2 regions of the Paenibacillus sp. LC231 genome follow, and region 2 is predicted to be linked to the other one. Evidence: a T-box and tRNA genes for the amino acid it is inferred to sense, from the RefSeq annotation. Region 2 holds a T-box; the other holds one or more tRNA genes.
The links. A T-box is a leader RNA that pairs with one kind of tRNA and senses whether it is charged. The one in region 2 lies ahead of trpS (tryptophan--tRNA ligase), so its partner is inferred to be a tRNA-Trp.
Positions count from the first base shown of each region.

Region 1 (3,386 bases), on a different contig from region 2:
GTCGAGGGCTTATCCAAAATCACCCCAAAAAGTGAAGCGAAGCTTTGAAGCAACGCCGAATACTTTCCGGGGACCCCGATACCACATCGGGTGAATGCTACGAATTCTAATGTGCTGCAAAGATCGTTTCGTATCTAGTTTTCAGGTGATCAATCACTTGAATTGAATATTGTTCCCTGATAGCTCAGTTGGTAGAGCACTCGACTGTTAATCGAGTTGTCACAGGTTCGAGTCCTGTTCGGGGAGCCATTTATGGAGAGGTGTCCGAGTTGGCCGAAGGAGCACGATTGGAAATCGTGTAGGCGCCAAAAGCGTCTCGAGGGTTCGAATCCCTCTCTCTCCGCCACTATTATTTTAAGCAAGGCCCGTTGGTCAAGGGGTTAAGACACCTCCCTTTCACGGAGGTAACAGGGGTTCGAATCCCCTACGGGTCACCACTTTCTTAATTGCATCAGGGGATGAGAATCCCGTCGGTTCGTCGGAGGATAACTTCGTAAGCATAGACTTCGCAGTCTCGAACGAAGTGAGAGTATCCCCTACGGGTCACCACTTTATTAAAAAAAACACTTGCTTCTTATATCAGATTTTGATATAATAAAAGTCGCTTTGTTACGGAGGCTTAGCTCAGCTGGGAGAGCATCTGCCTTACAAGCAGAGGGTCGGGGGTTCGATCCCCTCAGCCTCCACCATGATTTATCCCCAAAAAGTGAAGCACATGCTTCGTAGGTAATTTCGATTACTTTTCGGGGACCCCATACAAGCAACCCTTTTAATGACGCGGGGTGGAGCAGTTCGGTAGCTCGTCGGGCTCATAACCCGAAGGTCGTAGGTTCAAATCCTGCCCCCGCAACCAATTTATATCGCAATAGCGATAATGCCTCGTGGAACTGTGGTGTAGAGGCCTAACATGCCTGCCTGTCACGCAGGAGATCGCGGGTTCGAATCCCGTCAGTTCCGCCATTCTTTACAACTTTGGGATGAGATGAGTATCCGATATGGGTTCCGTCAAAGTTCGCGAAGAGCTTTAAGGCTCGGTAGCTCAGTCGGTAGAGCAGAGGACTGAAAATCCTCGTGTCGGCGGTTCGATTCCGTCCCGAGCCACCATGTACGTTTTATAACTTTATATGCCGGTGTAGCTCAATTGGTAGAGCAACTGACTTGTAATCAGTAGGTTGGGGGTTCAAGTCCTCTCGCCGGCACCATTCTGGAGGATTAGTGAAGTGGCTAAACACGGCAGACTGTAAATCTGCTCTCTTCGAGTTCGGTGGTTCGAATCCATCATCCTCCACCAGTTTTTAGGGGCATAGTTTAAAGGTAGAACAGCGGTCTCCAAAACCGTTAGTGTGGGTTCAATTCCTGCTGCCCCTGCCAATCGTATCACAGTGTTTCAATATGGCGGTCGTGGCGAAGTGGTTAACGCACCGGATTGTGGCTCCGGCACTCGGGGGTTCAATTCCCCTCGATCGCCCCATATTACAAAATCATATTGGGGATTAGCCAAGCGGTAAGGCAACGGACTTTGACTCCGTCATGCATAGGTTCGAATCCTATATCCCCAGCCATTGATTTTTATGTTTGCGGACGTGGCTCAGCGGTAGAGCATCGCCTTGCCAAGGCGAGGGTCGCGGGTTCGATTCCCGTCGTCCGCTCCATTTTTATTTCTGGCGCCATAGCCAAGTGGTAAGGCACAGCTCTGCAAAAGCTTTATCCCCAGTTCGAATCTGGGTGGCGCCTCCATTACAAACTTATGTGCCCTTAGCTCAGCTGGATAGAGCGTTTGACTACGAATCAAAAGGTCAGGAGTTCGAATCTCTTAGGGCACGCCATAATGTAAGCCGGTGTGGCGGAATTGGCAGACGCGCGCGACTCAAAATCGTGAGGGAAACCGTGGGGGTTCGAGTCCCTTCACCGGCATCATCTAAAAGGAATGTAGACGTTAAACGTCTGCATTCCTTTTTTCGTTGCATCTACATCGATTGCTTCTTCGTGATTTTAATATTAGACTCCATTCTTCTTGTTACCTCTCCAGTAATCGCGAGGGTTTTTCTATCACCTTCGGAGCTTCCTCGAGCTACACTCCTTAAATCTAAACTATCATTAGAAACCACGTTCTTTATAGGTAAAACAAAGATTATCCAGATGAACTCATCTACACAGGCTAACCCATCGAATCATCGATCCAGTGCAGGGTTGGACGTAGGTCTGTAGAAGGCCCCGCCTTAGGTCTAGGTCCAAAAACCGTCCCCAGGCCGTTTTAGCCAAACTCGAAATTACCTAGAATAGAGTCATAAGGTTGAACAAAAGAAACAACGATCAAACAACAGAAAGGCGGTGTATAAATGAGAAATTCAAAAGGAAATGGAATGAGTATCCTGTTGATTGGTGTAGGGATCTTGGTTCTCCTTGGAGTATTCGGTCCTCTGCTTGGGTGGTTGTTCAGTCTTCTAATTCCAATCCTGATGGTCGCTTTGGGATACTACGGGATCCGGAGAGGTAACACCTTGATGGGATGGGTTATTCTCGGTATCGGTGTGATCTGGTTGATGGGTAAACTGTCTTGGCTGATCGGTCCGATCTTTGGAATTATCTTGATCATCTACGGGTTGTCCCGATTGAAGAATGGTAGACCCCGTTATTGATAAAAACCACTACATTAAATAACATGCATGAACAACAGATCATGATAGATGAGGAGGGCTAAGCCAATATGAGTGTTTTCCGGCGGATAAGAGACATAACCGTAGCAACATTGAATGAAAAGCTCGAGCAGAGCCAGGATCCGGTTCGATTGATCGACCAGTTCCTACATTCAACCAGACAGGACATTGCTGAGGCTGAGAAGCTGCAGCAGCAATGCCAAGTACATTCCAGACAGCTGAAGCAGCAGGTGGATCAAGCCGAATCCATGCGATATAAACGCGAAGAGCAGGCACTGCTTGCACTGAAGGCCGGCGAAGAACATCTTGCCAAGCTGGCATTGCAGGAGAAACTGATCTATGAGGAAAAGATCGAGCAGTATCAAGGCCTGTTGTCCTCAAGCCTGGAGTCGCTAAAAGAAATCGAGGAGCAGCTCGGCGAGCTGCGGATGGAATATCAGACGGTATACAGCAAACGTCAATATTATGTTGCCCGAGTGGAAACCCTTCGTCTTCAGCAGAAAATGAATGAACGTACGGGCTCCTACGGCGGCGGTCATGACGTACCGAAGATGTTCAATCGCCTCGAAGACCGTATCAGCGATTGGGAACTGGAAGCCAGAAGTCTTCGCGATTTACGCCGCATGGGGCAGGAATACATGGAACAGGCTGGTGAATCGGTCTCCACTGTATTAGAAAAAGAACTTGCCCGCCTGAAGCAAAAGCTGAATAACAGCGGAAAGGAGTAAC
Region 1 is NZ_JFOM01000044.1:108-3,493, forward strand. It holds partial or broken rRNA gene AK95_RS23485 (23S ribosomal RNA) at 1-17, shown strand, start outside; tRNA gene AK95_RS23490 (tRNA-Asn) at 174-249, shown strand; tRNA gene AK95_RS23495 (tRNA-Ser) at 255-346, shown strand; tRNA gene AK95_RS23500 (tRNA-Glu) at 363-437, shown strand; tRNA gene AK95_RS23505 (tRNA-Val) at 614-689, shown strand; tRNA gene AK95_RS23510 (tRNA-Met) at 777-853, shown strand; tRNA gene AK95_RS23515 (tRNA-Asp) at 884-960, shown strand; tRNA gene AK95_RS23520 (tRNA-Phe) at 1,029-1,104, shown strand; tRNA gene AK95_RS23525 (tRNA-Thr) at 1,127-1,202, shown strand; tRNA gene AK95_RS23530 (tRNA-Tyr) at 1,207-1,291, shown strand; tRNA gene AK95_RS23535 (tRNA-Trp) at 1,298-1,371, shown strand; tRNA gene AK95_RS23540 (tRNA-His) at 1,396-1,471, shown strand; tRNA gene AK95_RS23545 (tRNA-Gln) at 1,488-1,562, shown strand; tRNA gene AK95_RS23550 (tRNA-Gly) at 1,578-1,652, shown strand; tRNA gene AK95_RS23555 (tRNA-Cys) at 1,664-1,737, shown strand; tRNA gene AK95_RS23560 (tRNA-Arg) at 1,750-1,826, shown strand; tRNA gene AK95_RS23565 (tRNA-Leu) at 1,835-1,914, shown strand; gene AK95_RS23570 (LiaF transmembrane domain-containing protein) at 2,340-2,639, shown strand; gene AK95_RS23575 (PspA/IM30 family protein) at 2,708-3,385, shown strand.
Region 1: it has a tRNA-Trp gene. The T-box ahead of trpS (tryptophan--tRNA ligase) is inferred to sense a tRNA for this amino acid. The anticodon was not compared.

Region 2 (3,386 bases):
TTTCTCCGGCCGATCCGAGGTATAGCCTTCCCACAACATGCTGCCCAGCCTAAGCTCTTCTTCTCCAATCGTGTGCCATGTGCCCGATAAAGTCTCGAGCTGCTCCCTGCTAAGCTGCCCCAGCCCGCGAAAAAGCTCGATGCCCGGGTAGGCGCCAATGCACAGCAGACTCAGCTTCGTATTTCCCAGTGACTGTTCCTTAAACCAACGCAGCAAATAGGCCAGCATGGTCTGGTCAAACAGATCATGCTCAAACCAGAGCACGATTTCATCATATTTTCGAAAATCCTGTAGCTTCCTCTCCTGCAACTCGCAGGTCTCGATATATTCCTTCTCCGGAATCCCGAGCGTTTGCTCCAAATACCGAGCTCTCGTTCTCCGATGATCCAGCTCGTCCATCTTCGTGTAGACCGGGCCAAACGTATAGAGCTCCCTCCACACCAGGATATCTCCTCCAATGTTTCCTTGCTTCAGCTTATCCCCTACCGAATCCCCGTTAACGATATGCAGCATACGTTTTCCTCCCTCATACAGATCGGTGAACACCGATACAAAGTCGGCTACGTGCAGCGTGTTCTTCAGCTTCCGCCGGGCATCAAAAAGTCGCTTCTTCAAAGCCGCCAGGGATATATCCAAGTATTGCGAGATCTCCCGCAGGCTGTAGCCTTGAAAATAATAGAGCTGGACCGCAATCCGCATGCTTGATGGCAAATCCGCGATCGTGGCATGCAGCTGGCGGATCATCTCTCTCTTTTCCACGACAAACTCCAAGCTCCGCTGGTCGCCAGCCGGCAATTCCATCGCATGCAGCGGTAACGTTTGAAATTGCTTGCGGCGCAGATCTCTGTAGCACTGCCGCTCAACGATCACTTTGAACCATCCGGGAAAGCGCCGGGGATCCTGCAGCTTGTGCAGATTCGCAAAGGCCTCCGTAAAGGCCTCCTGCACGGCATCTTCCGCCAAATAAGGATCCTGCAATTTATCGTAGGCCACGGCCAGCGCCATGCCGGTAAAATGTCGAACCAAGCTTCCCTGTGCCTCCGCACTGCCCCGCCGGGCTTCCTCAATCCACTGGAACACGTTCACCTAAACCTCCCTTCCCGGTGTCTCTATCCCTTAAGTGCCGATCTGAACGAAAAAGGTTACCTCTCTTCAGGAATTCTGCACCGGATGGATGATATATCAAAAATTCCCCATTGCCTTCGTCGGCGCCTCCCAGGCACGGTTCAGACACCCGATTCCTCTTGACATTCACCTAACACCTGTGTGATGATACTCACCAAATCATCTTGTTCTCTCTTTACATCCGAAAAGAGCTGCGCAGATGAATTTAAGAACAACATACCACACGGCTATGAGAAGAAATAGTAGCTTATCTCTTGAGGTCCAAGCGAACCGGCGAATGGTGCGAGGCCCGGTACCCCGGAATGAGTGAATGGATCTTCTCGCTTCAACCCGAACCTTTCGGCTGTGCCGGAGCAGTAGGCCTTGACGGCTCTCCACCGTTACTTTGGGAGATATGGCAGGAATAATAATGGTGTTTCCCCCATTTCCACGTCATGCTAAAGAGCGACAGTATAGTCGAATTCGGGTGGTACCGCGGAGTTACACTTCGTCCCATAGAGGGATGAGGTGTTTTTGTGTTGTTCGCAAACAACAGGAGGTGTTTTTTATGCAACGATTATTGTCAGGCATCAAACCGAGCGGGGATTTGAATATTGGCGGATATGGAGGTGCTCTCCGTCAATATGTGAAGCTGCAGCATGAGTATGAGTCCTATTTCTTCGTGCCGGATCTGCATGCGATAACGGTCTATCAGGATCCCATGGAGCTGCACCAGCGCACGCGGGACATTGCCGCTCTGTACATTGCGTCGGGCATTGACCCCGATAAAGCGACGATCTTTCTGCAATCCCAGGTCCCCGCGCATGCAGAGCTCGGGTGGTTGCTGGAGACGCAGGCGCATTTCGGTGAATTAAAACGGATGACCCAATTCAAGGAGAAATCCGAAGGTCAAGAAACGGTAAGCTCGGCGCTCTTCACGTATCCCGTCCTGATGGCTGCCGATGTGCTGCTCTATCAGGCAACGCATGTGCCCGTCGGGGACGACCAGAAGCAGCATCTGGAACTGACCCGCGATGTGGCTGAACGCTTCAACAACCGGTATGGCCGCACGTTTACGGTGCCTGAGCCGATCATTCAGGATATTGGCTCCCGCATCATGGGTCTTGACGATCCGTCCAAGAAGATGAGCAAGAGCAATCCGAACAAAAACAGCTGTGTCCACATGATGGATACGCCGGAGGATATCCGCAAGAAGTTCTCGAAAGCCGTTACCGACTCAGACGGCGAGGTCCGGCATGACTGGGAGCAGAAGCCGGCGGTCAGCAATCTGATCGAGATTTATTCGGTATTCTCCGAGGAAGCCATCTCCGTCATCGAGAAACGGTATGAAGGCCAAGGATACGGCACGTTCAAGAAAGAATTGGCCGAAGTGGTCATCGAGAAACTTCAACCGATCCAGGAGAGGTTCCATCAAATCGTGAATTCCTCCGAGCTAGATCGCATTTTGATGGACGGAGCGAAGCGGGCTTCCGAAACCGCAGGCCCAACACTGCTTGCCGCCAAGAAAGCGATGGGATTGGTCACGTTCTGAAAGAACCGAGAGGGCGTCCCCTTAATATCTGCATCCTGCTTCAGGAATCAGGTCAAGGGGCGCCCTGCTTATTTTTTATACATAACTCTGTGTATCCCGGTTCCGCCCAAACTTGTAGGTTGCAATCAGCGATAAGGCCAAGGCAAAAGCGAGTAGAATCGCCACATTCAAAATAATGTCGGTCAACGAGCTTCCTTGCTGAAGCTTGCCGAACGTATCGAGCAGCCAATACTGCGGCAGGAAATCGGCGATTCGCTGAATCGCTTCGGGCATCACGGTAAGCGGGAATACGCACCCCGCCAGCAGCGAAGTCGGCATGATCACCATCGTCTGGATTCCGTTCGCCATCATGGTGCTGTCCGAGAACGCGACAATGACCTGTGATAAACTGACCGCGACCAGAGCGAACAGCGACAGAATCAGGAACATCTGCCAGAGCGGAATGCCAGGCTCGATATGAAAGAACCGGGTCATGACAAACAAGGTGGCCGCAATCTGGATCATCATCAGAACGATATTCACGATGGCATTCGAGAAGACGTAGCTGCGGGCCGTAATAGGCGACGATAAGAGTCTATAGTACGTACGATTCTCTCGATCCCGGATCGTTAACGCCGATAGATTCACGGCGGAGAATAACATGAACACAACCAAGTAACCAATCGTCCGGTTGGTCATATCATGATTGACCGATTGATCCGCAACCGTAGTCGTGGACAATTGAAACGTT
Region 2 is NZ_JFOM01000016.1:21,000-24,385, forward strand. It holds gene AK95_RS13595 (sigma-70 family RNA polymerase sigma factor) at 1-1,086, opposite strand, end outside; T-box leader at 1,346-1,623, shown strand; gene trpS (tryptophan--tRNA ligase) at 1,673-2,656, shown strand; gene AK95_RS13605 (ABC transporter permease) at 2,732-3,386, opposite strand, start outside.